One region of the Mesorhizobium sp. WSM3866 genome, then DNA from elsewhere that is predicted to be linked to it. Evidence: predicted binding sites of a transcription regulator. Region 1 holds the regulator's gene; each other region holds the start of a gene.

Region 1 (7,621 bases):
CGAGCTCGAGCCTTGCGGTCGACTCGCGCGCCTTGCCGCCCGATTCCAGTTTTGTCGCAGCTTCGCTCATTGCAAACTCCTTTATGTTTTCTCATGCCGGCAAGGCAATTCCTGCAAACGACACGTCGAAATCACCGGAATGCGCGAACTTGCCACCGCATTTTAGGAGGTGCGTGCCAGATTGGGCCAAGGCCTAATGTTGCACTGCGAAACACACCTTTCAATGCCAATCTTCTTGGGCCAGTTCGCTCCTAATCGATTTGATCCGCAACCCGCGCCAGGCTCTCCTCACGGCCGAGCACAGCGAGCACATCGAACACGCCGGGCGAGGTGCTGCGGCCGGTGAGCGCAGCTCTCAGCGGTTGAGCCACGGCGCCGAGCTTATGGCCGCCTGCCTGCGCAAAATCGCGAATAGCGGCTTCCGCGGTCGCGGCGCTCCATTCGCTGGAGATCGCGGCGAGCGCGGCATGGGTACCGCGCAAAATGGCGCGGGCGTCGCTGCCAAGCAACCCCGCAGCCCTTTCGTCGAGCTGCAAGGGCCGCTCGGCGAACAGGAAGCCGGCTCCATCGACGAGCTCGACCAAGGTCTTTGCCCGCTCCTTGAGGCCCGGCATGGCAGCAAGCAGCTGTGCCTGGCGCCTGTCGTCGAGCTTGGCCGCAAGCGCCGGGCCACCCTCGAGATAGGGCAGGGTGGCTACGAGAATATCAAATAGCGCCTTGTCGTCCATCTTGCGCATATGGACGCCGTTCAGCGCCTCGAGCTTGGCGAAGTCGAACCGGGCGGCGCCCTTGTTGACGTCGCCGATGTCGAACCAGGAGATCATATCCTTGATCGACATCACCTCGTCGTCGCCGTGGCTCCAGCCGAGCCTGGCCAGATAGTTGAGCAGGGCCTCCGGCAGATAGCCCATGGCGCGATAAGCCTCGACGCCGAGCGCGCCGTGGCGCTTCGACAGCTTGGCGCCGTCGGCACCATGGATCAGCGGGATGTGCGACATCGACGGCACGGTCCAGCCCATGGCGTTGTAGATTACGGTCTGGCGCGCGGCGTTGGTCAGGTGATCGTCGCCGCGGATGATGTGGGTGACGCCCATATCGTGATCGTCGACGACGACGGCATGCATGTAGGTCGGGTTGCCGTCCGAGCGCAGGATGATGAAGTCGTCGAGGTCCTTGTTCGGGAATCGCACCTCGCCCTGCACGCGGTCGTGCACGACGGTCTCTCCTTCGGTCGGCGCCTTGATGCGGATGGCGCCCTTGACGCCGGGAGGCGCCTCGGAGGGGTCGCGGTCGCGCCACTGGCCATTGTAGCGCGGCGGCAGCCCCTTGGCCCGCGCCGCCTCGCGCATCGCCTCCAGCTCGGCAGGCGTCTCATAGCTGTAATAGGCCTTGCCCAGCCGTACGAGCTCCTCTGCCACCTCACGGTGGCGCGGCGCTCGCTCGAACTGCGACACGGCCTCGCCGTCCCATGAGAGGCCGAGCCAGGTCAGCCCGTCCAGGATAGCGGCTGTCGCCGCTTCGGTGGAGCGCTCGCGGTCGGTGTCCTCGATGCGCAGCAGCATCGTGCCGCCCGTGTGCCTGGCGTAGAGCCAGTTGAACAGCGCCGTGCGCGCCCCGCCGATGTGCAGATAGCCGGTGGGCGAGGGGGCAAAGCGGGTGACGACCTTGTCGGACATGGAACTCTCGGAAGAAGCTCTGAAGCGGGCATGATTGCGCGGACTTTCGCGCGGTGGGCGTTCATGTAGCATAGGAGGTCTGGGGCGCAAGGGGCAGACCCGATGGCTGGACGTGGCCGGGGTGCGGAGGATGGCGAGAAGACGACAGCTGGCGTGAGCGAGCGCCTGCTGTTTGCCGACACCGTGCCTGCTGAGGCAGTACCGGTTTGGGTTCCCGTGCCGCGTCCGGCCACCGAGATTTCGGACGGCGACGCCGTCGTGAAGCCGCCTCCGCCGGCAGCCATCGACTTGATCCGCAGGCGGTTCCGCCGAGCCTCGTTTTCCGCGATTCGCCGGGGTGTGGCCGAGGCAGCCTCCACCGAGCTCGACCGCGGCATCGGCTTCCTCCTGGTGCCGGTGTTCCTGGCCGCCGGCGTGATACTCTATTATTCCTTGAGCGCCGAGCCGGATCTTTACAGACCGCTGGCGGCGGTGGCGCTGATGGCTCTATGCGCGGCGGTTTCGCGTCCCTGGCTGAAGACACACCTGGTCTTTATGGCGGCGTTGTTTTGCGCGCTGGGATTCGTCGCCGCGAAGGTCGAGACCTGGCGCGCCGCTACACCGATGCTCGGCTCCGAAATCCAGACGCGGCTGACAGGCCGCGTCGTCATCGCCGAGGAAATGGCCAATGGCCGCGTCAGGCTGACCATCGATCTCGTCTCGACCGCGCATCCAAAGCTGCGCTACGCGCCGGATCGCGTCAGGCTTTCGGCACGCAGGATCCCGGCCGGCATGAAGGCCGGATCGCTGGTGATGGGTTACGCGCGGCTTCTGCCGCCGACCGGGCCGGTCCGTCCCGAAAGCTATGATTTTTCCTTCGACAGCTATTTTTCCGGCATCGGCGGCAGCGGATTTTTCCTCGGCGACCCGAAAGTCATTCCGCCAACCGACCCGATCGCTCAGACGAGCATCGCCTCGGCCATCGAGAACGCGCGCGAAAATATTGCCGACCACATCAGAAGCACCGTCGGCGGACCCGAAGGCGAGATTGCCGCCGCACTGATCGTCGGCGTGCGCGCCGGCATTCCCGAGGACATCAACGAGGCGATGCGGCGGACCGGCATCTATCACATCATCTCGATTTCGGGCCTGCACATGGCGCTGGTCGCCGGCACGGTCATGCTTCTGCTGCGCGGCGCCTTTGCGCTGTTCCCGGATTTTTCGTCACGCCGGCCGGTGAAGAAATATGCCGCGACAATCGCGCTTATGTCGATCGCCGCCTATCTCGTCATCTCCGGCGTGGTGGTCGCCGCCGAGCGAAGCTTCATCATGCTGGCCGTCATGCTGATCGCCGTGCTTTTCGACCGAGCCGCGCTGACGATGCGCAACTTGGCGATCTCGGCCATCGCCGTCATCCTGGTGTCGCCGCATGAAGTGGTTGGCCCGAGCTTTCAGATGTCGTTCGCGGCAACCGCCGCCCTTGTCGGCGCCTATGCCGGCTGGTCCGACTACCGCGCCGGCAAGGTGAGAGCGCCGCCGGACAAGCGTTCGTTCCTGCGGTTCATGTCGCACAAACTGGCAGTCGGAGCAGGTGGCGCCGCAATGACGTCGATCATTGCCGGAAGTGCCACGGCGCTGTTTGCCATCTGGCATTTCCAGCGCGTCTCGCCGCTCAGCCTGCTGGCCAATCTCGCGATCATGCCGATCGTCACGATCGTGATGTTTCTCGCCGTCGCCAGCGCGGTCATGATGCCGTTCGGCTTCGACGGGCCCTTCCTCTATTTGATGGGCAAGGGCCTGGCGGCGATGATCGCGATCTCGGCGTGGATTTCGGAGTGGTCGCCGGTCGATGCCGTGGGCCTGATCTCGATCCATTCGGTGCTGCTGGCGACGATCGCGCTCGTCATCGCCACGATGGCGACTACCTGGTTCAGGCTGGCCGCAATTCCTTTCGCTGCCGCGGCCGTGATGATCATCCCGCAGGTGCGCACGCCGGACCTGCTGATCTCGGAGGACGCGCATCTGGTGGCGATGCCGATCGGCGGCGGCGAACTCGCCATCAATCGCGCCCGCTCCAACGAGTTCACCACCGATAACTGGAAACGTGCGCTCAAGGCCGAAACGATCGTGCCGCCGGAGACATTCGCCAAGGGCACGCTGGACTTGGCCGATCCGGTCGACCTGCCGCCTGGATCGCCCTTTTACTGCACGGGCGATCTCTGCATTGGCCGGCATCCATCAGGCGCGATCGTCGCGCTCGCCGAGAACCGCGAAGCTGCCCGGCCTGCCTGCGACTTCGCAGACCTCATCGTCATCAACGACGCCACGGCCTACAATCCCTGCCACGATCCGCGTATCCTCGTCGTCACCAAGCGGCAGCTCGCGCGCGACGGCAGTGCCGCCGTCTTCTTCGATCCGCAATCGGCGACGGCGCGAGCAACCATTCAATACGCCGTCGAAAAACCGTACCGCCCTTGGCACGAACAGCGGCGCTACTCGCGTGAGGCGAGGGGGTTGGCGCCTTACAAGAAGCCCGAGAAGCCGGAAGCCAAGCCGCAGCCCCCTCAGTAGCGGCGGATGAGCCCGACGAGCTTGCCCTGAACCTTCACGCGATCGGGACCGAAGATGCGCGTCTCATAGGCCGGATTGGCAGCCTCGAGCGCGATGGAGGCGCCCTTGCGGCGGAAGCGCTTCAGCGTCGCCTCCTCGTCATCGACCAGCGCCACGACGATCTCCCCGGGGCTCGCAGTGCTGGCGTTGCGGATGATGACCGTGTCGCCGTCGAAGATGCCGGCCTCGATCATCGAGTCGCCTTTGACCTCGAGCGCGTAGTGCTCGCCGCCCGCGATCATGTCCGGCGGCACTGTGATCGAATGCGTCTGGTGCTGGATGGCGTCGATCGGCACGCCGGCGGCAATGCGACCCATCACCGGGATGGAGACGGCTGAAACGGCGTCGTCGTCATTGCTGGGCGTCGGCGTGCGGGCGGGCGCCGCGGGTTTGATCTGGCGGCCGAGATTGCCTTGGCCGCCCTGGATGACGCTCGGCGAGAACTTCTTCGCCGCATTGAGGCCGGGCGCGATCGAGTCAGGTAGGCGCAGCACTTCAAGGGCACGCGCCCGGTTCGGAAGCCGGCGAATGAAACCGCGCTCCTCCAGCGCCGTGATCAGGCGGTGGATGCCCGATTTCGAGGCAAGGTCGAGCGCTTCCTTCATCTCATCGAAAGACGGCGGAATGCCGCTTTCCTTGAGCCGTTCATGGATGAACATCAGCAGTTCATGTTGTTTGCGCGTCAGCATGGCGGCCCCCATGGGTTCTGAAACCAGAATCAGAAAAACAAACCCAGAACAAACACTATCTGTTCCAGTTGTGTTCCGCAACCGTTTAAAGTTTAGTGAATGTGTTGACGTTTTGTTCAGCGTAACATCAGAACGCTGCATTCCTCGCCGGCTTCAGCCGCCGGTGCGAAGGGTTGGCGCACGATCAGGCCATTGGCATCGGCGAGCATCCTCAACATCGAGGAATCCTGGATGCCGAACGGTGTTGCGATCAACGCCCCCGCATCTTCGCGGACCACGGCGCGCACATAGTCCTGCCTGAGATCGTTGGCGTGCATTGCGACGCCTAACCGGGCCGTGCGGATTTCCTGACGGCAGGACCGGCCGCCCAGCCGCGCCAGAAGCGGCTTCAGGAACAGCTGCGAGCAGACCAGGCTTGCGACCGGATTGCCGGGCAGGCCGATGCAGCGAATGTCGCCGAGCCGGCCAAACATCAGCGGCTTGCCGGGACGCATGGCGATCTTCCAGAAGTCGAGCTGCATGCCTTCGCCGGTCAGCACGTCATGGATCAAGTCGTGGTCGCCGACGGAGGCGCCGCCAAGCGTGACGATGACGTCGGCGCCGGCCTTGACCGCCTTCTTGACCAGGGCCGCGATCGCGTCCTTGCGGTCGGCGGCGATGCCGAGGTCGAGCGCGCGCGCGCCGACCGACTGGGCCGTAGCTGTGACGCCACAGGCATTCGACGAGATGATCTGGTCGGGGCCGAGCGCGCTGCCCGGCGGCAGCAATTCATCGCCGGTGGCGATGATGGCGAGCAGCGGCTGCCGCACCACGTTGAGACTCGGATGGTTGGCCGATGCCGCCAGCGAAAGCGCCGCCGGATCGAGCTGGCGGCCTTTTTCGAGGAGCAGGTCGCCCTCGCAGAAGTCGAGGCCGCGGCGACGGACGTTTCGTCCCTCCACGGTCGGCTCGGTCACTTCGATGCCGCCGCCGCCGAGATCGCGGACATTCTCCTGGATAACGATGGTATCGGCGCCTTCGGGGAGCGGCGCGCCGGTGAAGATGCGCACGGCCTCGCCCTTGCCGACAGAGCCGGTGAAGCCACGCCCGGCGGGGGCCATGCCAATCACGGAGAGCCGGGCCGGCGCCGAGGCTACGTCGGCGGCCCGTACGGCGTAGCCGTCCATCGCCGACGCATTGAAGGGCGGCTGGGTGCGCAGAGCCACCACGGGGTCGGCCAGCACCCGGCCGGACGCGTCGGCCAGCGGCACGCTTTCGCCTGGCAGCGCGGTCGCGCCGTCCAACAGGCGTTGGAGCGCGTCAGCGACTGGAAGCAAAGCCATGCTAAGGACCTACCTTGTAGTCGCCCGACTTGCCGCCGGTTTTCTCGACCAGCCTGATGCCGGAAATCGCCATGCCGCGGTCCGCTGCCTTGGCCATGTCGTAGATGGTGAGGCAGGCGACCGACGCCGCGGTCAGCGCCTCCATTTCCACCCCGGTCTTGCCGGTAACCCTGGCAAGCGCGCTGACCCTCAGGCCGGGAAGCGCGTGGTCGGGCTCGATCTCGACGGACACCTTGGTGAGAAGGAGGGGATGGCAAAGCGGGATGAGCTCATGCGTCTTCTTGGCCGCCATGATGCCGGCGAGGCGCGCCGTGCCCAGCACGTCGCCTTTCTTGGCGTCGCCGGCCAGGATCATCTCCAGCGTTTCCGGCTGCATGGTGACATACCCTTCGGCGATGGCCGTGCGCGTCGTCTCGGCCTTGCCGCCGACATCGACCATGTTGGCTTCGCCCTTGGCGCCGAGATGCGTAAGCGCGGGCATCCTCAAACGGCCTCGGCAGGCGCCTTGCCCGTCAGCAGAAGGGCGGTCGCGGCGGCCACGTCGGCCTGCCGCATCAGGCTTTCGCCAACGAGGAAAGTGCCGATCTTGCTCTTTTCCAGCCGCCGGCAGTCCTGATGGGTGAAAATGCCGCTCTCGCTGACCAGCAGCCGGTCGTCCGGGACCATGGCGGCAAGCCGCTCGGAAACGTCGAGGCTGGTTTCGAAGGTTCTCAAATCGCGGTTGTTGATGCCGATCAGCCGCGACGAGAGGCGAAGCGCGCGTTCCATCTCCTGTTCGTCATGCACCTCGACCAGCGCGTCCATGCCGAGATCGAAGGCCGTGGCTTCCAATTCACTGGCCAAGGCGTCGTCGACGCTCGCCATGATGATGAGGATCGCGTCCGCGCCCCAGGCGCGGGCTTCATGAACCTGATACGGGTCGAAGAGGAAATCCTTGCGCAGGGCGGGCAGGCCAACGGCGGCGCGCGCTGCGGTCAGAAAGCCGGGCGCGCCCTGGAAGGACGGTGCGTCGGTCAGCACCGAAAGACAGGCAGCACCGCCTTGCTGGTAGGCCCTGGCGAGCGCCGGCGGGTCGAAGTCGGCGCGGATCAAGCCCCTGGAAGGGCTGGCCTTCTTGATCTCCGCAATCAGCGCGAAGCCGCCAGCCTTCCGCTTGGCCTCAAGCGCCGCAAGGAAGCTGCGCGGGGGTTCCGCATCCTTGGCCTTCGCCTTGACCTCGGCAAGCGGCGCGCTGAGCTTTGCGGCGGCGATCTCATCGCGCTTGTAGGCTTCGATCTTGCGCAGGATATCGGACAAAATTCTAACCGTTCGAAATCTCGATGAGCTTGTCGAGCACCGCCAGCGC
Region 2 (7,621 bases), on a different contig from region 1:
ACCGCGACCTTTCGTGGGAGCGCATCGACAGCGGCACCGACCTCGCCATCACTTCCGACCGCGTCGGCGCCTATCTCAACGCGCATCCCGACACCACCGCCTATTTCGACACCGGCTTCTGGTGCGCCGGCGTGGCGCGCGTGCTGGCCGATCGCGGGGTCGCGCCCGGCAAGGTCCTGCTCGGCGGCTTCGATCTCGTGCCGGAAGTGCTGCAGCAGATGCAGAAGGGCTATGTCCAGGCGCTGGTCGACCAGCAGCCCTACATGCAGGGCTTCATGCCGGTGATGGAAGTCTATCTCAACAAGAAGCTCGGTCTTGCGCCTTCCGACATCGACACGGGGCAGGGCATCGTGCGCCAGAAGGACGCCGATGCGATCATGGCGCTGTCCGCGCAGGGCATGCGCTGAGGTCGCATGCCTTTGAGATTGGCCGAGACGCCCGTCACCGAAATGCTGGCGGGACATCACCCCCCTCTGTCCTGCCGGACCGTCCGGCAGGACAGAGGGGGGTGTGAAGGAACGCGGCGCCACAGTACCTTTCACAATCACCGCACCGGAGCCTTTCATTGAAGCGCCTGTTCAAGACCTATCTCGAGAAGCCGGAACTGGCCGGGCTGATCCTCCTGGTGCTGCTCATTGTCCTGTTCCAGGTCCGCTCCCACGGCGTGTTCCTGAACCAGGACAATCTGCGAGGCATCCTCGGCATCCTGCCGGAGGCCGGCCTCGTCGCCATCGGCGTTACCATCCTGATGATCAGCGGCGAGTTCGACCTGTCGGTCGGTTCGGTCTTCGCGCTGATGCCGATGACGATGGCGGTGCTGATGGTGCAGGGCTGGCCGTTCCCGCTGGCGCTGCTCGCCGGGCTGCTCGTCTCGGCGGCCATCGGCTTCATCAACGGTTACGTCACCATCCGCTTCGCCATCCCGAGCTTCATCACCACGCTCGGCATGCTGTTCATGGCGCGCTCGCTCACCGTCGTCGTGTCCGGCGGCTTCCCGCCGCTGCTGCCCGCCGACCTGCCGACTTGGCTGTTCACTTCCTTTGTCGGCCCGGGCAACATGTTCCGCATGTCGTTTCTGTGGTTCGTCGCGGTCGCGGTGCTGACCTCGCTGATGCTGTCGCGCACCAATTTCGGCAACTGGATCAAGGCTACCGGCGGCTTCCTGCCGGCCGCCGCCGCGATGGGCATCCCGACCGCCAGGGTCAAAATCGTCTGCTTCATGCTGTGCTCGGTGCTCTCGGGTTTCGCCGGCATGCTGCAGGTGCTGCGGCTGGGGTCGCCGCTGCCTTCGATCGGCGAGGGCATGGAGCTGCAGGCGGTGGCATCCGCCGTCATCGGCGGCGCCTCGCTCGCCGGCGGCATCGGCACCGTCATGGGCGGCATCATCGGCACGACGCTCATCCGCGTCATCGACAACGGCCTCGTGCTCAGCCATGTCGACGCCAACTGGTTCAAATTCGCCATCGGCTTCCTGACCATCTTCGCCGTCGTCGCCAATGCCTGGATGCGCAAGCGCGCCAAGGCCATCAAGATGGAGGGCTGAGCCGTGAGCGATGCCATCATCTCGGTGCGCGATCTGCACAAATGGTATTCCGGCGTGCATGCCCTCAAAGGCGTCACGCTCGACTTCAAGCGCGGCGAGGCGCTCGGACTGGTCGGCGACAACGGCGCCGGCAAGTCGACCTTGATCAACATCCTGTCCGGCGTCCACCGCGCCGACCAGGGCGAGATCAAGGTCGAGGGCAGGGAGGTCAGCATCGCGACGCCGCGCGACGCGATGGATCTCGGCATTGAGACCATCTACCAGTACAATTCCATGGTCCCCACCATGTCGATCGCCCGCAACCTGTTCATCGGCCGTGAGCCGACCCGGTTTTCGATCCTCGGCGTCGGCATCCTCGACCAGAAGAAGATGGCCGAGGAAAGCGTGCGCGCCATCGCCAATGTCGACCTGCATCTGCGCTCCCCCGACGCGCTCGTCGGCGAGCTCTCCGGAGGCCAGCGCCAGGGCGTCGCGATCGCGCGCGCCATGCACTTCAAGTCGAAGGTAATGATCCTCGACGAGCCAACCAATCACCTCTCGGTCAAGGAGACCAACAAGGTGATCGGCTTCGTGCGCGGCCTGAAGGAACAGGGGGTGACAGGCGTCTTCATCAGTCACAACATGCACCACGTCTTCGAGTGCTGCGACCGTATCGTCGCGATGGCGCGCGGCGAGATCGTGCTGGACAAGCGCATCGGCGACACTTCGATCGACGAAGTCCATTCTGTCCTGTGAGGGTAGGCAATGAAGGCACTCGCTGGTCGTAAAGTGTTGCTGACGGGCGGCCTCGGCTCGCTCGGCCGGGCCCAGGCGGTGACGCTGGCGCGGGACGGCGCGCGCGTGCTGGTGCTCGACCGCCCCGACATCGGCGATGCCGAGCAGACGGTGGCGGGACTTGCCGGGCAGGCCAGGGGCGATATTGCCTTCGTCGGCTGCGATCTCAACCGGCTGACCGATGCGGAAGCGGCTGTTGCCGCGCTGGCGGCCAAGGAAGGCGGGATCGATATCCTGATCAACAACGCGGCGCTGATCATCAACCGGCCGTTCGAGCAGTTCTCGCTGGCCGAATATGAGGATCAGATCCGCGTCAACTCCTCGGCCGCCTTTGCGCTGGCGCGGGCCTGCGCGCCGGGCATGAAGGCGAAGGGCTACGGCAAGATCGTCAACTTCTGCTCGATCACGATCAACGGCCGCTGGGACGGCTACGTGCCCTATGTCGCCTCGAAGGGCGCCATGCTCGGGCTCACCAAGTCGCTCGCGCGCGAGCTCGGGCCGCATGGCATCCGCGTCAACGCCGTGTCGCCGGGCGCGGTGGTCTCGGAGGCGGAGGCGCGCGTCTTCGGCGACCGGTTGAAGCAGTACAATGACTGGATCCTCGAGAACCAAAGCCTCAAGACGCGCATCGAGCCTGACAATGTCGCCGAGCTCGTGCTGTTCCTCGTCTCACCCGCCTCCGACATGATCAGCGGCCAGAACATCGCCATCGATGGCGGCTGGTGAGGATATGGCCGGCGCGGTCGAGCTGAACGACGGGCAGGCGAGGCTGGTCCTGGCGCCTGAGAAGGGCGCGGCGATCGCGCGCTATGACGCGCTGGTGATCGGCAGCGCGCCGGTTCCGCTGCTGAAGCCGGGCGATGGCACCGGCACGTCCGGCTGCCAACTCCTGGTGCCGTGGTCGAACCGCATCTCCGGCGGCGGCTTCACTTTCGACGGCCGCTTCCACGCCGTCGCGCCGAACATTCCGGGCGAAGCCTTTCCGATCCATGGCGACGGTCTCCAAAAACCGTGGCGGCTCGCCCGCCGCACTGACACCGAGGCGGAGCTGGTGCTCGACGAGGGCGCGATCGGTCCTTACCGCTATGCGGCTACCGTGACCTATGCGCTGCGGGACGGCGCGCTGGAGGCGCGGCTGACGGTGGAGAACCGCGCCGGCATGCGCCTGCCTTACGGCCTCGGTTTCCATCCGTGGTTCCCGCGCGGCGACACAACCCTGCTCGAGGCCAAGGCCAGGCGTGTCTGGCTGGAGGACGAGCGCCATTTGCCGGTCGGCGTGGTGCCCGTGAGCGAGCGCCCGGCCTGGGATTTCTCGCGCTCCATCCCGCTGCCGTGGGACTGGGTCAACAACGCCTTCGACGGCTGGAATCGTCGCGCCTCGATCGCGCAGCTCGAGGAGGGGATCGGGGTCACGCTCACCGCCTCGCCGGAGCTTGGCGTCTATATCCTCTATTCCCCGTCATCCGACGCCGACTTCTTCTGCTTCGAGCCGGTGTCGCACCCGGTCGATGCGCATCACGGCGAAGGGCTGACGGTGCTTGAAGATGGGCAAACGATGAGCGCGGCGATGCGGCTGGACTGGGCGGTGGCGGGTTGAGGGCAGCCGACCGAGCGCGTGATCTCAACCCTTGAGGGGGAGACGGCCGGCAGGCCAGAGAGGGTCGTCTCATAGATCGCCAGCATTGTCTTCGTCGCCGACGACGCCGGCGCTTCACGCGCGGCGACGCCCTCTGCCGCCTTCGGCGACATCTCCCCACAAGGGGGAGATCGGACGGCGCGTCGGCTTTCGCCAATCTCCAGCGCCGCAGAGCAGATGCCGAAGCACCTCCCTCACAGCTCCTTCTCCGCCAGCTCCCTGAATTCATCCGGCACCGAGCGCGCTGCTTGCAGCGCGACGGTGCCGTAGCCGACGGCCTGCTTGCCGAAGCGCTGGCGGATCTTGTCTATGGCGCGGTCGGCGCCGAAGCGGGCGAGGCCTTTGCGGCTGCCGGGCTTCAGCTTCTCGTCCGCCAGGCCGAGCGGCAGTTCGAGCTGCAGCTCGGCATGCTCTTCCAGATGCGAGACCGAGATCGCCAGCAGCGAGATTTCCCGTTCGCCCGGGTGAGCGGCGAGCACGCCTCTGACCAGCTCTTCCGCGACGTCAGCGAGCATGGCCGTCGCCTGGATCGGCTGCTCCAGCGTCACCGAGCGCGTGACCGCGCGCATGTCGGCAAAGCGCACGCGCACCGTCACCGTGCGGCCGGGCCGGTCCTTGGCGCGCAGGCGGCTGGCGACGCGATCGGCGAGATGCAGGAGCGTCGGCACGAAGACGCGCGGCAGCGCCGGTTTGCGGCCCAGCGCCGACTGCGCGCCGGCCGAATGGGCGCGGCGATGCGTCTCCAGCCGGCGCGGGTCGCGGTTCCAGGCAAGGGCCGCGAGCTTCTGGCCGGCGGCATGGCCGATCAGCCGCTCCAGCGCGCCGCTATGCGTGCGCGCCAATTGCCCGATCGTCTCGACGCCGATCTCGGCGAGCCTGGCTTTGGTTGCCGGACCGACGCCCCACATCAGCGACACCGGCAAATCGTGCAGGAAGGAAAGCTCGGTGCCGGGCTCGACCACCACCAGCCCGTCGGGCTTGGCCACCTGCGAGGCGATCTTGGCGAGATGCTTCGTCCGGGCCACGCCGATCGAGATCGGCAGGCCGAGCTCGCTCTTCACGCGGCGGCGGATGGTTCGCGCAATTTCGTCCGGCGGTCCGAACAGATGCGTGCAGCCGGCGACATCGGCGAAAGCCTCGTCGATCGAGATGCGCTCGACCAGCGGCGTGAAATCGTCGAGCACCTTGATCGCGGCGTCGCCGAGACGCTGGTATTCGCCGAAGCGGCCGCCGACGAAGATGAGCTGCGGACAGAGCTCGCGCGCCCTGCGGCCGGGCATGCCGCCGCGCACGCCAAAAATCTTCGCCTCATAAGAAGCGGCAAGCACTACGCCGCCGCCGACCGCGATCGGCTTGCCGCGCAGCGACGGGTCGAGCAGTTGCTCGACCGAGGCGTAGAAGGCGTCGAGATCGGCATGCAGGATCGTAGCGGCCGAAGCGGCGTTCGTGGCGGCCATCGCGCTCCCGGCTCCATCCATCCGCTTTGCGGCATCGCAGCATTAGCAGCAACTGTTGTAAGCGGTAATGCGTATGAACATAAAGAGAACAAAAGGAGTTTCCTGTCAAGCCGGCCAGCTGGGTATGAGAACATCTGCAACCCGTCACAACCAAGGGCTTTGACCGGTTGCGCCGGTGTGCTCCCCTTTGACGGGTTGACCGCTGACCAGGGAGGGGCGCGAAGGATCGCGGCCCAAAACTGCGTCATGCCAGGACGAAGTCAGGAGCCGAGCGACGCGCGAAGACCAGGATGACGAAGTGCGGCCGAGCCGGAGATCCAGGTTCTGAGACGATGGCGGGACAGCGCCCCCTCTGATCGTCCCACATGGGGGATCGGCCGTCCCTTCGCCGACAGCCGCCGCTAGGCCGGTTTGGCGTATTGCTCGGCGCTGAGCACCTCGATGCATTGGAATGGCTCATTGCCTTCCACCCAGGCGTCATGCCCGGGCGGGATGGTATAGGACGTGCCGGCCTCGAAGGTCTTCTGCGTCCCATCGTCCATGCGTATGGTGATCGTCCCGGACACGACATAGCCGACATGCGAGACTTGGCAGCTGTCGGTCTTGACCACCGGCTTCACGCATTCGGACCATCTCCAGCCCGGCTCCATGTTGAGCCGCCCGAGCGTGTAGCCCGGCAGCCGCACCACTTCGACGCGGGTCTTGGCGGGCGAGCGAACCTCGTCGGGATTGTTATGCGACTTGGATTCGAGCTTGGTGACCTTCATTGCAGCTTCGGCCATGGCATCCTCCCATTTCCAAGGATTGCAAGCGGGGCCTGACGCGCGATCGTCGGCGACCGCCGCTGGATTGATACGCCTTTCAATGAATGATTGCTAATGTAATTGCCGGGCGCGGCGCGAAATCGATTTTGCCGCGCAGGCCCTATTGCAAGCACGCTCTGCCGGTGTTTTGCTGTTCCTTGCGCCTGGCACGACGGTGGTTGAGGGGCCACCCCGTTTCTCGCCCCTTGGGGAGAATCCTGTGAACCCTCGGCAAGTGAATTTCGCCAATAGCGCCGCGGCAAAGCCAGGCCCCGTCCGCGATAGTCCATTTTCATTTCCGCTCGCGGGCGCGCGCTCACCGCGCCCATCGAAACCGCCATAGGCGAGGCCAAGCCGGGTGTAAGGCGATACTCGAAAAATCAGAAAAACTGGGAGGAATCGATGCTTCATCAGGTAGGAAAAACGGAAACCCGTCCGCCGGTCGGGGCAGTGCGCCGCACTCCGCCGGCGCTTCGCCAGTGCTGCGACAACTATATCTGTCCGACCTGCGACCAAGTCGTCGAACTGACGGACTTCCGCCAGGTCGTCTGGCATCAAAGGCCGGGCCATCGGCCGATGGAATTGGATGACTGAGCGGACCTGCCCGAGAAAAGAGGGCCCGAGAGAAAAAGGGCCCGCGCCTACCAGAGGAATGCGCGGGCCGAAGCTGGAGTAGCCATTCGATAAACGCGCAGCCGGCCTGCCGGTTGCGCCTGGCGGATCAGCCGCCGTTGGCCGGCGCCGGGGCCGGAGCCGGTGCGGCCGGTGCGGGTGCCGGCGTCGTCGACGGTGCCGCAGGCGTCTCCACCTTGGGCGCCTCGACCTTCGGCGCATCGAGCTTCACGTTGACATCCGTCGATCCGCCACCGCCGGTGCGGCCACCGACATTGATGATGCCGGTAAAGAACAGCAGGGCCACGATCGCGATGATGGCAAGAACGATGGCCACGGCTGTGCCGGCGCCGCCCCCGCCACTGGTGTTTACAACTGTAGGTCTGTCGGCCATGGTTTCCTCTCCTCTGCCGATTGGGATGTCGTGGCAACGGCGCCAAAGCTGGAATGTTCCTGCTTTCGGGCCACGGTCCCTTGTCAGGCGGGACCTGAGGCCGCACCTTTGAGCGCAGAGGTCCGAATGGGCGATTTCCGGAAACAAGTAGGCCCACAACTCATTGTGGCACAACCGTCGAGTAACGTCCCTTCATCGGCGGTTTGAAAGTGGAGTTGCCCGCCATTTCCTGCGATGTGGCGGGCAACTCCCACAATCCCGCAGTCTGCCGAGATTCGCGAACCTGTTCGCCGCGCTTTTGCCGGTCGATCCGACCACAGGCGTGCGCGACGTGCTTTTAAGCCCTGCCTGCCGCTTCGCTCGATCTCGGCGCGGGCCGCCCAGGCTGTCGCCAAATCATGA
Region 3 (7,621 bases), on a different contig from region 1:
GCCTGATCCGCTCGGCAGCCGTGCCATCGACATAGGTGCCCTCCAGGAAGGCGAAATGCAGCGGGATCGGCGTCGTCGATTCCGACACCGTGACCTGGACGCCGTGATTGCGCATGATGAGCCGAAGCTGCTCGACGAGATAGTTCTCGAACAGCTTTGGCTGGGTGATGGTGGTGGCAAAATGCCCGGGCGTCGGCATATGGCCGTAGGCCTGGCGCGAGTCGATCTGCGTGAACGAGGTGGTGGTGACGCCGATCTGCGGATAGAAGGCCCGGTAGCGCCTGCTCTCGTCGCCGCCGGCGGCGAGCTTGGCGAAGGAATCGCGCAGGAATTTGGTGTTGCGGTCGTAGAGCGCCTCCAGCGCCGCGACCGCCTTCTTGGCGTCGTCAAAACTCTGCCTGCCGAAAGGCTCCGGCATGACGACCGATTCGATGGCTTGGGGGTAGATTCGCTTTTCCATGGCCCAATATAGGGATTTGGAAGAGCGCTTGGGAGGGGGAGGCGGGCGCGAAGCCCGCCTTGCGGAGTATTTTTCTCTGGCCGTGTCAGCCACGCTGCAGGCTGACCAGCAGCACGAAGCCGATGCCTGCCTTCTTCGGCGTTGGCGCCTCGATGACCGAACCGGCGTCGGCGCGTATCATCGGCACCGCCAGCACAGGAGCGGCAAGCACCATCAGGATGAGCATCGCCCGCGGCAGGAGCCGAAGAGCTTTGAGGGTGGAGGCAGCGATGCGGTTCATGGTGGTCGTTCCGGTTTCGAGTATTGGTCGTTTCAGCGGCCGAAATGGTTCATGCAGTCCAGCCGGCAGGTATCGGCCATTCGCGGTGAGCGCGCCGGACGGCCGGCTTCGGCCACGAGGATGGCGAAGAACATGCCGAACAGGCTCATCAGCAGGCAGACGATGGTGAAGCGGCGGACAAGCATTGGTCTCTCCTTCAATGGCGAGGAGAATGCCCGAACGCCTCTGAACCGGTTCTGAGACCGATATTCATCTGCCGTTCAAATTGGCTGATGGGGTCATGACCGGCCGAAGGCCTGCGAAGTGCCTTGTCCAGCGTTGCGCTCAGAAACGGCGCTCAAAAAGAAAACGGGGCGCCGGGCCCCGTTTTTGTATCGTCATCCGTTCGACTGTCAGAGCTTGTGCCAGGTCTGGGTCTTGCAGATCAGTCCGCCCAGAACGCAGCCGCTCATCTTTAGCGAGGTGCCGGAAAGCGTCGCCTTGCCGGAATAGGTCTTGTCGGTTTCGGGGTCCGTTATGGTGCCGGTGTACTTGTTGTCGCCGGCCGCCTTGAAGGAGCCGATCGTCTTGCCGGCATATTTGCCGGACTTGAGCGTGATGGAAAACGCCCCGCCGCCGTCGATCGCCGCCGTCGATCCGGCCTGCGTCTTCCAATTGCCCTCGATCGGGTCGGCCGACGCGGCGCCTGCCATCATCAAGGTGGCCGCCAGGGCCAGGCTGACTTTTCGAAACATGCTGTCCTCCCTTTAGGGTTCCGGCGGGCCTCGTTCCGCCTCTCTGTCCCTTACGCAAACGTAAAGCTAATCCAGCCATCGCCAAAACGAAAGCGGTGCCGCGACGGAAGCTTGTAAGGATTTCGGCCGCGTCGGTCGCTGGAAATGAACGGATGACGAAAAAGGCTTCGGTTTCCGTGGTTAGCGAAGTCTTGATTCCCGCGCCTCAAATTTTCGACGAATTTGGCGCAGATCGGCTGAATTGCTGGATTCCTATGCTTAACGGTTCTTCGCGTTTACCTCTTGTTTTAGCTTTGTTTTCTTCAAATTAAGCAAGCCATTTAACGACGGATTCAAGGCGAGCCGTCATCCTCGAAAGCATCGAAAGAGCGGCCCGCCCAGGGGAATTCCAGGGACAGAAGGAGGCAGCTCTCGGGAGCAGACAGGGGATTGAAATGGCACGCTTTGAAATGCTTGAAGCCGGCTTCGGCGCCATGGGGGCAACTGCCCAGGCCGACATTCTTTTCGAACTGGGCATGATGTATGCGACCGGCCGCGATTGTGAGACCGACGTCATTGCCGCCCACAAATGGTTCAACATCGCCGCGATCAAGGGATCGCTCCGCGCCGCCGAGCTGCGCTCGGAATTGTCGGCATCGATGTCGAAGGCCGAGATCGCCAAGGCGCTGCGCGAAGCGCGCGAATGGATGACGATGCACTGATTTTGCGGGGTAAGGGCCGGAAGCTCTTAAGGGACAAGGCCGCGAAAAGACGGCCGGTTAACCAGACCAAGAACGCGGCAGGTCAACGAACTCAAGCCGTGCGACAACACAGGGAAGCGAGCGGGTTCAGGTGCGCGGGGCGCCGGGAAGCTCGACTGCAAAAGCCGCGACCGGCCGGGACAAGGCCGGCGCGGCTTTTGCATTTGCGCAGTCTCCGGCTGTATGGGAACGGCGGCTTGGCCCAAGAACTCCCCGTCGGAATGAACCAAATCCCGATACATTGTGCTCTCGACAGTTCCGGCGAAGGGTGAAATTGTCCCGGCTCTCTGGAAGAAGCGTGGCCGGAACGGCCGCGCGCAAGTGGAGGAGTTCTATTGTGATGAAAAGATTGGGTATTTTGAGCGCGGCCGCATTGGGCCTGACGATGAGCGCATCGGTTGCCTTCGCCGACGACATCACGATTTCGGTGGTCGGCCCGATGACCGGGCAGCTCGCCAACATCGGCGACCAGTTCAAGCAGGGCGCGCAGGCCGCGGCGGATGCCATCAATGCCGCCGGAGGTGTCAACGGCAACAAGATCAAGATCGACATCCAGGACGACCAATGCGATCCGAAGCAGGCCGTGTCGGTCGCCAACCGTATCGTTGCCAACGGCGTCAAGTTCGTCGACGGCCATGCCTGCTCGGGCTCGAGCATTCCCGCTTCCGCCGTCTACGCCGAAGCCGGCACCCTGATGATGAGCCCGGCCTCGTCGAATCCGGAACTGACCGACGCCGCGGCCAAGGCCGGCTGGCCGACGATCATGCGCCTCTACACGCGTGACGATGCGCAGGGCGCTTTCATCGGTCCATGGATCGCCAAGAAATATGCCGGCAAGAACGTCGTCGTCCTGCACGACAAGAGCGCCTACGGTCAGGGCGTTGCCGATGCTGTCAAGGCGACCATGAATGCCGGCGGCCTCAAGGAGGTCGACTATGAAGGCATCAATGCCGGCGAGAAGGACTATTCGGCTTTGGTCACCAAGCTGAAAGAGCTCAAGGCCGACGTCGTCTATTTCGGCGGCTACCATCCGGAGGCCGGCTTGATCCTGCGCCAGGCAGCGGAGCAGAACGTCAAGTTCCAGCTGATCATGCCGGACTCGATCGCCTCGCCGGAATTCTGGCAGATCGCCGGCCCGGCCGGTGAAGGCACGATGTTCGTCTTCCCCTCGGATCCGCAGTCGAAGCCGGAAGCGAAGGAGGCCGTGGCCAAGATCAAGCAAGGCGGCTTCACACCGGAAGGTTTCACGCTGTTCTCCTATGCAGTGATCCAGGCGGTGGCCGAAGGCGTCAAGCGCGCCGGCACCGACGACCCGGCCAAGGTCGCCGAGGCGCTGAAGGACGGCAAGCCGATCAGCACCGTGGTCGGCGACGTGATCTTCGACGAGAAGGGCGACCTGAAGAACGCCAGCTACGACATCAACCAGTGGCACGACGGCAAATACGCGCCGATCAAGCCGTAATTCGTTCTGCAGATCGATTGGAAATGGCCGGGATTTGTCCCGGCCGTTTTCGTATGTGCCTTGGCGCTGATTTGGAGGCCAGTTCGGCGCTCTACGGCGCCCCCCTGGAGTCCTGCCGCCCCAGCCAGTTTGTCCCGTTGCCGATCCAACGCGACCGGCAGCTCAGCCCCGTGCGTCCTCAAACCGCACCAGCACCGTGCCGTCGCTCACTTGCGCGCCTTCGGCCGCGATCTCGACAATCACCCCATCATGGGGTGCGGCGATCGTGTGCTCCATCTTCATCGCTTCGAGGATTAGGAGCGGCTGGCCCTTGATAACGGTATCGCCCGCTGCCGCGCGCACCAGCTTGACCAATCCCGGCATCGGCGCGCGCAGGCTGTCCGACGCGGCCGCGGCCTCATCCGCCTTGGCCAGCGGATCCGGCACCGTGAATGTATATCCGACCGCTCCTTCGAACACCGTGACATGGCCCGGCCAGCGCGCGCTGCGCGGCATGCTCCTGAGGTCGTGCGCGTTGATCGCGTCATGCGGCGCCTCCAGCGCCACCTGGAAGCGGCCGTCAGGCCGCGCCGATACCCGGGCCAGGATGTTCTCCTCGCCGTAACGCAACCGGGTGCGGCGCGCCAGCGTACGGAAATGCGCATAGCCGGCGAGCGAGGACCACGGATCGGCGGCCGGACCCGCCGTGCTTGCGTCGGTCGCTGCCAGCGCCGCCGCGGCGATCGCTTCATCGCTTGGCGGGGGAACAGCGACGAGAGCATCCTGATGCCGGCCGATCAGGCCGGTGTCGATATCGCCCGCCGCGAAATCGGCGTCGGCGGCGAGTGCTGCAAGGAAGGCGGTGTTGACCGTCGAGCCGGCAACTTCGGTTCGGGCCAGCGCCTTGCGCAGCGCGCCAAGCGCGGTGGTTCTGTCCCTAGCGTGCACCACCAGCTTCGCGATCATCGGATCGTAGAAGGGCGAGATCGCATCGCCGGCCCGCACGCCGGTCTCGATGCGCATGGCGGCATCCTCCGGCGGCGTGTCGGGGAATTTGAGATGATAAAGCGTGCCCGTCGCCGGCAGGAATCCCTTGGCCGCGTCCTCGGCGTAGATGCGCGCCTCGAAAGCATGTCCGGCAAGGGCGATCTCGTTCTGCGCCTTCGGCAGTTTTTCGCCGGCGGCGACACGAAGCTGCCATTCGACCAGATCGACGCCGGTGACCATCTCGGTGACGGGATGCTCGACCTGCAGCCGTGTGTTCATCTCCATGAACCAGAAGCGGTCGGCTTTGAGGGCCTCGGAAGCATCGACGATGAATTCGATCGTGCCGGCGCCCGAATAGCTGATTGCCTTGGCGGCCTTCACCGCCGCTTCCGTCATCGCCTTGCGCAGCGCCGGCGTCATGCCGGGGGCGGGCGCCTCCTCGATCACCTTCTGGTGGCGGCGCTGCGCCGAGCAGTCGCGCTCGAAAAGATGCACGACATTGCCGAAATTGTCGCCGAACACCTGGACTTCGATGTGTCGCGGCTTGTCGACATATTTTTCGACCAGAACGCGGTCGTCGCCGAAGGCAGCCTTGGCCTCGCGCCGCGCTCCGGACAGCGCCTCGGAGAAGTCGTCCGGATGGTCGACGCGCCGCATGCCCTTGCCGCCGCCGCCGGCGCGCGCCTTGATCAGCACCGGGTAGCCGATCTCGCGCGCTTTTGTGGCAAGCAGCACAATCTCCTGCGCTTCGCCGTGATAGCCGGGCACCACCGGAACGCCGGCCTTTTCCATCAACCGCTTGGCGGCATCCTTCAGCCCCATCGCGCGGATCGAGGCGGCGGACGGGCCGATGAACATGAGGCCCGCCGCCGTCACCTGGTCGACGAAGTCGGGGTTCTCCGACAGGAAGCCGTAGCCGGGGTGGATTGCCTCGGCGCCTGTGGCAAACGCCGCAGCAATGATCCTGTCGCCGCGCAGATAGCTGTCACCGACCGGCGAGGGGCCGATATGCACCGCCTCGTCGGCCATCTCGACATGCAGCGCTCGCGCGTCGGCATCCGAATAGACGGCGACTGTTCGCACGCCGAGCTTGCGCGCGGTGCGGATGACGCGGCAAGCGATCTCGCCGCGATTGGCGATCAGGATCTTGCCGAACATGGAGCCTCCCGAGTTTGCGACGGGCAGCGCCAATTCGGCAGGCGCGGGCCTACTTCGATGCGGCGATCTCGCAGGCGCCGCCCGTAGTCACCTTGTAGTGCGCGCGCGTGGCCAGGCAGGATTTCATCGCCAGCTCTTCCGCAACCTTTTGGGACGGCGCATTCAGGTGTCCACCACAGATGATGTAAGACGACATGATCCGGGCATAAGGCGTGGTCGCGTAGGCTGAATGGCCGCTCGCCGCCAAATAGGCCTTGTATGCCCTGTTGCACGGATCCTTGGGATTGCGTGGGATGTAAGGTGGAAAGCGCTTGTCCCCCTCGCTTCCAGCCAGCGACCCGGCGACGACAGCGCCGCACGAGGCGAATATAAGCATTCCTGCAAGTATCGACGCGGATGCTTTCCGCAAATATTCTCGTGTCATTTTTACGCCATCCCCATGAGACAATGCAGGATGAGCAATATCGAATATTTGCCGGCGTCGCTAGATGGTCACTCAAGAATCTCGATCTCGTGAACGGGTGGAACGTCTTTGTCATAAAGTTCAGGCTTCCCCAATCGCAGCAACGGCTGAGCTGTATAGTCTGGCAGTCAGATCGTCGAAGCAGCAGAAAGTGACGGTCTCGGGGATGGCGTTTTCGCCTAGAAAAACAGCAACCGTGCCGACGGCTACTTCGGTAGCCTGATCTTTCGGATAGCCGTAGATGCCGGTCGAGATCGCCGGAAATGCTATCGTTCGACAGTCCTTACCGGTGGCAATCTCCAGCGAGCGCCGATAGCAGGAGGCGAGCAACTGCGCCTCGCTCTCGCCCCCGCCGTGCCAGACCGGGCCGACAGTGTGAATGACATAGCGCGCCGGCAGCCGGTAGCCTTTCGTCAGTTTGGCATCCCCGGTCCTGCAGCCGTTCAGCGTGCGGCATTCGGCGACCAGCTCCGGCCCGGCGGCGCGGTGGATAGCGCCGTCGACACCACCGCCGCCGAGCAGCGAGGAATTGGCGGCATTGACGATGGCATCGACCTTAAGCCTGGTGATGTCGCCGGTATGCACGCGGATCCTATCGCTGACGCCGCTCATCGTCACATCCTGAACACGCCGAACTTCGTTTCCTCGACCCCGGTATTGAGCGCCGCCGAGAGGCTGAGCGCCAGCACCTCGCGCGTCCTGGCCGGATCGATGATGCCGTCGTCCCAAAGCCTTGCCGAAGAATAGAGCGGGTGACCCTCATGCTCGTATTTCATCAGGATCGGCTTCCTGAATTTCGCTTCCTCTTCGGCGCTCCACTCACCGCCCTTGCGCTCGATGCCCTCGCGCTTGACCATGGCAAGCACCGTCGCCGCCTGCTCGCCGCCCATCACCGAAATGCGCGCATTCGGCCACATCCACAGGAAGCGGGGCGAATAGGCGCGGCCGCACATGCCGTAATTGCCGGCGCCGAACGAACCGCCGATGATCACCGTAAGCTTCGGCACGCGTGCCGTGGCGACCGCCGTGACCAGCTTGGCGCCGTCCTTGGCGATGCCGCCGGCCTCATACTTTCGCCCGACCATGAAGCCGGTGATGTTCTGCAGGAAGATCAGCGGAATGCCGCGCTGGCAGCAGAGCTCGATGAAATGCGCGCCCTTCAGCGCGCTTTCCGAGAACAGCACCCCATTGTTGCCGAGGATGCCGACCGGCATGCCGTGCAGATGCGCAAAACCGGTGACCAAGGTGGTGCCGTAATTCTGCTTGAACTCGTCGAACTCGGAACCGTCGACCAGACGCGCGATCACCTCGCGAACGTCATAGGGCTGGCGCAAATCAGTCGGCACGATGCCGTAGAG
Region 4 (7,621 bases), on a different contig from region 1:
TCGACGACGTTTCCGCCAAGGTCCGGCAGGCGCTCGCCGAAGCGCTGTCGATGAGCCATCACGCCCCGCCGCAGGTGATCGCAGCACTCGCTTCCGACCAGCCGGAAGTGGCGGCGCTGGTGCTGGCGCGTTCGCCTTTGCTTACCGATGCCGATCTCATCGACCGCGTCGCCTGCGGCCAGAAGGCCACCCAAAAGCTGATAGCCAACCGTCCCGTCGTCTCGATGTCGCTGGCGGCAGCCATCGCCGAGATCGGCGAGCCGGAAGCCTGCGCCACGCTGATCGCCAACAGCGGCGCCGATATTGCATCGCTGAGTTTCCGCCGGATGGCCGAACGGCACGGCCACCTGCCGCTGGTGCGCGAGGCGCTGATCGCCGACGCGCGGCTTCCCGCGGACTGCCGGCACATGCTTCTGGTCAAGCTCGGCGAGACGCTGAAGGGATCGCCGCTGGTATTGGCACTGATGGGAGCGGCACGGGCAGACCGCGTGATGCGCGACGCCTGCGTGAAGGCTTCGGTGACGCTGATCGAGGGCACCCGCGCCGAGGAGCACGCCGCGCTGATCGAGCATCTCAGACTGCGCGGCGATCTCACCGCGAGCTTCATCATCCGCACCGTCGCGCATGGCAAGGTCGACTTTTTCGGCTCGGCCCTGGTGGCGCTTGCCCAACAATCCGAGCAGCGGGTGAGGGCGTTGCTGGTCGGTGGGCACGACGTTGCGCTGCAGGCGCTGTTCCGCAGCGCAGGCCTCGCCGCCGCCACGCACGGCATCATCCTGCGCGCGCTGAAGATCTGGCGCGAGGTCGCCAACGGCAAGCGTGTCGCCGGCGTGCAGGAGGTGAGTTGGCTGATGCTGAAGGAACTCGGCGGGCAATCGGCCGAGGGCGATCTCGCTGGACTGGTGAAGTCGATCCATCTCGACGCGCTGCGCGAGAACGCGCGCGGGCATGCGCTGGCAATTGCCGCCGCCTAGCGCATGTCGGTATCAGGTGTGGCCGGCCTGGCGGCTTCCTGCTCGATGCTCACGTATCCCGGCCCGGCCCGTCTAAGGGTGCCCCCTTCGCGAAAAAATCCGGATAATCCTGCATCGCGGCAGCGATGATGCGCAGTGAGGCCGCGACCTGAAGCATTTCCGGCCGGTCGCTGCGACCGGCGATGCTCGCCGCATATTCCCGCGCCACGGCGATGGTCGAGGTCTGCGGCTCGCCATGCCTCCTGAACAGCAATTCCCGCGCCAGGCCGCGCAGGAAGCTGCCGATCGACTCGACCGTCTCGCGTGGCACGATGGAGTTCAGTTGCGCCTGGCGCAGCCGGAGCACTTCGAGGCCGACGGTCACGGCGGCAATGCTGCCGCCAAGAATAGGGTCGCCTTTCCTCCCGGTCTGCTGCAGTTGCGGCATCAACTGGTTGATCCGGTCATAGGCCAGGCTTTCGAAGGCCGAACGCCTGGGGACGCGCTCATGCACGCAAAGGCGCGCCAGGTCCTCGCGCATCGCCGTCGAGATGCGCTCAACAGTGGCCCAGGGATTGGCCGGCAGAACGACGATGAAGACGCCGATGGCGATCAGGATGCCGACCAGGATCGATGCCGATCCGGCGAAGAACGGGCCGGGATCATAGGTCATCATCTGGTGCGGGCTGAGAAAAGCCAAGAAATTGATGGCGAAGGCGGTGGCCACGCCGACATGCCGCGGATTGGCCATGCCGAGCGCTGCCGGCACCAGGATCGGCACGACAAAGAGGGTGAACCAGCCGAAGCCGGGCAGCGCCGGCATTGCGATCTGGCCGACGAGGAAAGCGAAAGGCAAAGCGAGGAGCGTTCCGGTGAAGAAGCCCCAGGCCGACTGAACCGGATCGGGACGCGCCGCGAACAGGCTGGAGACGACGGCGACGAGAATGACGGTGCCCGCCGCCTCCGACCATTTGGTGGTCAGCCAGAAGGCGGCCACCAGAAGCGTGGCGAGCGCGGCGCGCACCGCATTGCGCCAGGCCGCATGATAGTCGCGGTGCACGACCAGGGCCGGTTGCTGCCGCTCACGAGACGTTCGGGAAACCGGCGAGCGAAGCGCATCCAAGCCGCGCATCACCTGCTTCAGCGCCTCCGCGAAATCGGCGGCAATGGTGAGGCGGCTGATGGTGCCGACCTTGTCTTCACCGGGATCGGTGGCCACCGGCGCCGTTTCTCTTGCCCTGATCGCGATTGCCTCGAGCCGGGCCACCCATGGGCCGGTGTCGTCCAACGCGTCGCGCGTCGTAGCGAGTTCCCCGACGATTGCCTTCAACTCGCTGCGAACAGGGATGAGCGTCGCATTCTCCGGCGCGGCATGGGTATGCAGCGCGCGGGCCGCCGAGAGCGCCCACAGGAGCTGTCCGATCGTGCGCCGGACCGGATGGGCGCGGGTCGCGAAGCTCGGCGCTTCGAGGCGCGCATAGGTGCGCATTTCGGCAAGTGTCTGGGCATCGGTGATCAGCTTGCGCTGGAGAGCGGCAAGACCGGCCGGATCGCCGTCGGAAAAGGCGCCTGAGGCGTAGTCGGCGAGATCGAGAATGCTGCGTTTCAGCCTGGAGATGATGGCGTCCGCCGCGAGCTTCGGCAGGATCAGCCGGCTGGTGACGCCGGCGCAGACGATGCCGAGCACAATTTCGGCGCAGCGCGCGACAGCGAGATCGACGACGAGATGCGCCTGCCCGAATGCCGGCAGGCTGATGATCATCGCTGTATAGCCGGCAAGGGCGGCGCCATAGGCTTCCGGATTGCGCAGCAGCGAGGAAACGAGGGTGCTGACGCCGATCCATAGTGCCAGCACCGTCACCAAGAGCCAGGGATTGGTGCCGAACAGCGATGTGATGCCGATCGCCGCCAGGCCGCCGGCCAGCGTACCGAGCAGGCGGTAGAAGCCTTTCGCCAGCACCATGCCGGCGACCGGCTGCGCGACGATGAACACGGTCATCATCGCCCACTGCGGATGATCGAGCTTCAAGGCGTAAGCGGCAAGCAGCGCGATCAGCCCGGCAGAAACCGTTCGCAGGGCGAAGATCCAGTCCGAGCGCGTCGGCTGGGTCAGCTCACTTAACGGTGTCCCGGCTAGATCCTTCAGCCGCGTCCAGGTCACATGCAAGTCTCCGTCCCGGAGCCTGTTATGGACCAGTCCGCGTTCAGATATCCAGCACGTCGGCCTCGGCGAATTCGGCACGTTCCTGGATGAAGCGGAAGCGGGCCTCGGGCTTGGTGCCCATCAGCGCGTCGACGGCGTCCTTGGTCGCCTGCTCGGCATCGATCACGTCGACCCTGAGAAGCGTGCGCTTCCTCGGGTCCATCGTGGTTTCCTTGAGCTGCGAGGCCATCATCTCGCCAAGGCCCTTGAAGCGGCCGATCTCGACCTTGCCGCGCCCGGTGAATTCGGTGCGCAGCAATTCGTCCTTGTGCGCGTCGTCACGCGCATAGGCCACCTTACCGCCCTGACGGATCGAATAGAGCGGCGGCACAGCCATATAGAGGTGGCCACCGCGGATCAGGTTCGGCATCTCCTGGTAGAAGAAGGTGATCAAAAGCGAAGCGATATGCGCGCCGTCAACGTCGGCGTCGGTCATGATGATCACGCGGTCGTAGCGCAGGTCCTCGTCGCGATATTTCGAGCGGGTGCCGCAGCCGAGCGCCTGGATCAGGTCGGAAATCTGCTGGTTGGCGGCAAGCTTGTCGTTGCCGGCGCTGGCGACGTTGAGGATCTTGCCGCGCAGCGGCAGCACCGCCTGGCTGGCGCGGTCGCGCGCCTGCTTGGCCGAGCCTCCGGCCGAGTCGCCCTCCACGATGAAGATCTCGGCGCCGGCCGCGGCGTTCTGCGTGCAGTCGGCGAGCTTGCCCGGCAGGCGCAGCTTGCGTACCGCGCTCTTGCGCGACACTTCCTTTTCCTGGCGCCGGCGCACACGCTCGTCGGCGCGCGCGATCACCCATTCGAGAAGCTTCGAGGCTTCCTGCGGGTTGTCGGCCAGCCAGTGGTCGAACGGGTCGCGGATGGCGGTTTCGACGATGCGTATCGCCTCGATGGTGGCCAGCCTGTCCTTGGTCTGGCCGACGAATTCCGGCTCTCGGATGAATACCGACAGCATGCCGGCGGCCGAGATCATGACGTCCTCGGTCGTGATGATCGAGGCGCGCTTGTTGCCGATGAGGTCGGCATAAGCGCGAAGCCCGCGCGTCAGCACGTTGCGGAAGCCCGCCTCATGCGTGCCGCCCTCGGGAGTGGGAATCGTATTGCAGTAGGAGTTGAGGAAGCCGTCGCCGCCGAACCAGGTCACCGCCCATTCCAGCGAGCCGTGGCCGCCCTGCTTGTCGCTTTTGCCCGCGAAGACTTCGCGCGTGACCTGGAATTCGTCGCCGAGGGTGGCCTTGAGATAGTCTTTGAGGCCGCCCGGGAAATGGAACTCGGCTTTGGCCGGAGTTTGATCCTTTTCCTTGATCAGCGAGGGATCGCAGGTCCAGCGGATCTCGACGCCGCCGAACAGATAGGCCTTCGAGCGCGTCATGCGGTAGAGCCGGGCCGGCTCGAAGGCGGCGCCCTTGCCGAAGATCTGCTCGTCGGGATGGAAGCGGGTCCTGGTGCCGCGGCGGTTGTGCACCTCGCCGAGGTGCTCCAGCCCGCTCACCGGAACGCCGCGCGAGAAGCGCTGGCGATAGAGCTGGCGCCCGCGCGCGACCTCGACCTCGAGGTGGTCGGACAGCGCGTTGACGACGGATACGCCGACGCCGTGCAGACCGCCGGAGGTCTCGTAGACCTTGGAGTCGAACTTGCCGCCCGAATGCAGCGTCGTCATGATGACTTCGAGCGCCGGCTTCTTGAACTTCGGATGCGGATCGATCGGAATGCCGCGGCCATTGTCGGTGACGGTAAGAAATCCGTCCGCCGAAAGCTCGACGTCGATGAAGGTGGCGTGGCCGGCCACCGCCTCGTCCATCGAATTGTCGATGACCTCGGCGAAGAGGTGATGCATCGCCTTGTCGTCGGTGCCGCCGATATACATGCCTGGGCGGCGGCGCACCGGCTCCAGCCCCTCAAGCACCTCGATGTCGGCGGCGCTGTAGCTCTCGCTGCCGTCGCGGGCGGCGGCCGAGCGCTTTGCGGCCTGCACCAGCGGATCGGCCGGCCGCGAGGACGCGCGTACTTGCTGGGGCTGCTTTTCCGGGTTGCCGAAAAGATCGCTGGTGTCGTCCATGCTAGCCATTAAGTCCGGTACTGCGAATCACTCCTCGATACTGCCACGCTTTTGGCGGGCGAACGAGTTCCTGTTCCGTTCAGGGATCAAACTGTCTCTTATTCCAAAACCATTCGATAACCAAGCCGCTGGAAATAGGGCGGGCTCCACCCCTTCGGATTCCTGATTCTTTAACATTAACGCCTAGCGTGAGCCTCAACGACAAAAGACCACGGGGCGTCAGGGGTTTCGTTGTGAAGGGCAGGGCCATAACCATGATCGGCATCGCAGCCGTTTTCGGCGCGATCTCGATCTTTGCCGCGGACTTCTGGGTCAAAAGCCAGGCGAGGGCCCAGTCCGAGCAGAAGACGGCATCGATCGTGGTGCCGCACGAGGCCAAAGTCGAGTTCAAGACCATCGTCGTGGCGAATGCGCCGCTGCGCTACGGCATGCAGCTCGACCGGTCGCAACTCACCGAAATTCCGTGGCCGCAGGATTCTCTGCCGCAAGGCGCCTTCCCGACCGTCGACAAGCTGCTGGCCGAAGGCAGCCGCGTCGTGCTGTCGCCGATCGAGGTCAACGAGCCGGTGCTGCTCGCCAAGCTGTCGGGACCGAATGGCCGCGCCACACTTTCCAACATGCTGTCGCCGGGCATGCGGGCCGTCACCATCCGCACCGACGAGATCGCCGGCGTCGGCGGCTTCATCACGCCGGGCGACCGGGTCGACGTCGTGCTGACGCGCGATGCCGGCGAAATCCAGGAAGTGTCCAAGAACGCGCAAGGGGCAGCCGGCTCGACGGTCACGTCCGAAATCGTCGTCTCCGACGCCAAGGTGCTTTCGGTCGGGCAGGGCGCGGACGAGCGCAAGACCGAGCCGCAGGTCGCCAATTCCGTCACCCTCGAGGTCACGAACGAAGGGGCGCAGAAGGTAGCGCTCGCCCGCACCGTCGGCTCCTTGTCGCTGTCTTTGCGGTCCGCCGCCGATGCCAGCGCCAGCGGCAACGGGCTTACCACCATCTCTTCCTTCGGCGGTTCGGTTGCCGCGAGCGCCGAGGCAAGCGCCGCCTCGCTGGTCAAGGCGGTGGCGAAGGAGCCGGAGGAGCCAAAATTCAAGACGGTGATCGTGTCCCGTGGCACGAAGGTGGAGGAATACAAGGTTCCCTCCAAGCCCGCCGAGGGAGACGTCGTTCCTTCCAAGGAACAAGAACAATAGCCGGTGGGGACCGGCCGGGAACGGGACAATGCCTGTGTTGAACAAAGAACGGACGACGAGAGGGCTGCGCCTTCTGCGTGCAATGGCGGCGGGCGCCTTTCTGGCAGCCGCCGGAATACTGGCCTTTGGGGCGCCGGCCCAGGCAAACAACGACGTCGTATACGTCTCGGCGACCAAGAACGCCTCGATCAAAGTCGCCAAGGGCAAGCCCAAGACGATCATGACGAACGCGGCCTTCTATCAGATCGTCATCGGCGATCCGGAGATCGCCAACGTCAATCCGCTGACCGACAAGTCCTTCTATGTGTTGGGCAACAATCTCGGCACCACCGGCATCGCGCTGTTCGATCAGAACAAGCAGCTCGTCGGCACCATCGACATCGAGGTGACGCTGGACACCGACCAACTCGCCAACACCATCCGCGCCAGCGTGCCGGATGCCAAGATCAAGGTCGGTTCGGCCAACGGCCGCGTGGTGCTTTCGGGCGAGGCGGAAGACGCGGTCGCGGCCGACAAGGCGAGCAAGATCGCGTCGCGCTTCTCCGGCAATGAGGAAGTGATCAACTCGGTCAACATCTCGTCCTCGCAGCAGGTTCAGCTCAATGTCCGTTTCGTCGAGATCAACCGGCAGGCGGGACAGGATCTCGGCGCCAAATACGGGGCCAACTTTGCCTTCGGCGTCGGCGGTCGCGACGTCATCATCGACCCGGGCACGGTACCGACCGCCGGGACCGGCGAGATCATCGGCCGGTTGCTTTCCAACGGGGTTTCGATCGACATCGCCATCAAGGCGCTGGAAGAGCGCGGTCTCGCCCGGCGGCTGGCCGAGCCCAACCTGATCGCCCGCTCGGGCCAGACGGCGAGCTTCCTTGCCGGCGGCGAGTTCCCGATCCCGGTGTCCGAGGACAACGGCAAGATCAGCGTCAGCTACAAGAAATACGGCGTCGGTCTTGATTTCACGCCGACCGTGCTCAAGGGTGGACTGGTCAGCCTCGATATCGCGCCGGAAGTTTCGTCGATCGATCCCTCCGCGTCGATCGAAGTCAGCAGCGGCATTTCCATTCCCGCCTTCATCGTGCGTCGCGCCAAGACGTCGGTCGACTTGAAAAACGGCCAGAGCTTCATGATCGCGGGCCTTCTGCAGTCGCAGAACGACATCACCACCTCGCGCCTGCCGGGGCTCGGCAAGCTGCCGGTTCTCGGTCCGCTGTTCTCC

Evidence for each region. Region 1 encodes LexA, which represses DNA repair genes until DNA is damaged. Its sites were predicted from a motif close to TGTTCNNNNTGTGTTCNG; they were not measured.
Region 2: dinB (DNA polymerase IV) is a predicted target of LexA. The motif match lies at 5,484-5,501, and genes of this name have one in related genera.
Region 3: CK222_RS09295 (sel1 repeat family protein) is a predicted target of LexA. The motif match lies at 1,758-1,775, and genes of this name have one in related genera.
Region 4: parE (DNA topoisomerase IV subunit B) is a predicted target of LexA. The motif match lies at 5,278-5,295, and genes of this name have one in related genera.

What each region holds. Positions count from the first base shown of each region.
Region 1 is NZ_NSGC01000005.1:199,798-207,418, reverse strand. Features, by position in the region: gene gltA (citrate synthase) at 1-70, opposite strand, end outside; gene gltX (glutamate--tRNA ligase) at 252-1,676, opposite strand; gene CK222_RS14050 (ComEC/Rec2 family competence protein) at 1,779-4,226, shown strand; gene lexA (transcriptional repressor LexA) at 4,220-4,954, opposite strand; gene glp (gephyrin-like molybdotransferase Glp) at 5,071-6,276, opposite strand; gene moaC (cyclic pyranopterin monophosphate synthase MoaC) at 6,278-6,757, opposite strand; gene trpC (indole-3-glycerol phosphate synthase TrpC) at 6,760-7,575, opposite strand; gene trpD (anthranilate phosphoribosyltransferase) at 7,577-7,621, opposite strand, start outside.
Region 2 is NZ_NSGC01000008.1:137,747-145,367, reverse strand. Features, by position in the region: gene CK222_RS19360 (sugar ABC transporter substrate-binding protein) at 1-407, shown strand, start outside; gene CK222_RS19355 (ABC transporter permease) at 566-1,543, shown strand; gene CK222_RS19350 (ATP-binding cassette domain-containing protein) at 1,547-2,278, shown strand; gene CK222_RS19345 (SDR family oxidoreductase) at 2,288-3,043, shown strand; gene CK222_RS19340 (aldose 1-epimerase) at 3,030-3,914, shown strand; gene dinB (DNA polymerase IV) at 4,148-5,410, opposite strand; gene CK222_RS19330 (cupin domain-containing protein) at 5,812-6,192, opposite strand; gene CK222_RS32700 (hypothetical protein) at 6,935-7,219, opposite strand.
Region 3 is NZ_NSGC01000003.1:249,411-257,031, reverse strand. Features, by position in the region: gene CK222_RS09310 (AMP nucleosidase) at 1-418, opposite strand, end outside; gene CK222_RS09305 (hypothetical protein) at 546-740, opposite strand; gene CK222_RS32225 (hypothetical protein) at 773-925, opposite strand; gene CK222_RS09300 (DUF2147 domain-containing protein) at 1,133-1,474, opposite strand; gene CK222_RS09295 (sel1 repeat family protein) at 1,909-2,175, shown strand; gene CK222_RS09290 (ABC transporter substrate-binding protein) at 2,555-3,676, shown strand; gene CK222_RS09285 (acetyl/propionyl/methylcrotonyl-CoA carboxylase subunit alpha) at 3,839-5,800, opposite strand; gene CK222_RS09280 (hypothetical protein) at 5,850-6,224, opposite strand; gene CK222_RS09275 (O-acetyl-ADP-ribose deacetylase) at 6,345-6,875, opposite strand; gene CK222_RS09270 (carboxyl transferase domain-containing protein) at 6,878-7,621, opposite strand, start outside.
Region 4 is NZ_NSGC01000012.1:31,027-38,647, forward strand. Features, by position in the region: gene CK222_RS24380 (DUF2336 domain-containing protein) at 1-974, shown strand, start outside; gene CK222_RS24385 (FUSC family protein) at 1,024-3,114, opposite strand; gene parE (DNA topoisomerase IV subunit B) at 3,158-5,212, opposite strand; gene cpaB (Flp pilus assembly protein CpaB) at 5,467-6,405, shown strand; gene CK222_RS24400 (type II and III secretion system protein family protein) at 6,488-7,621, shown strand, end outside.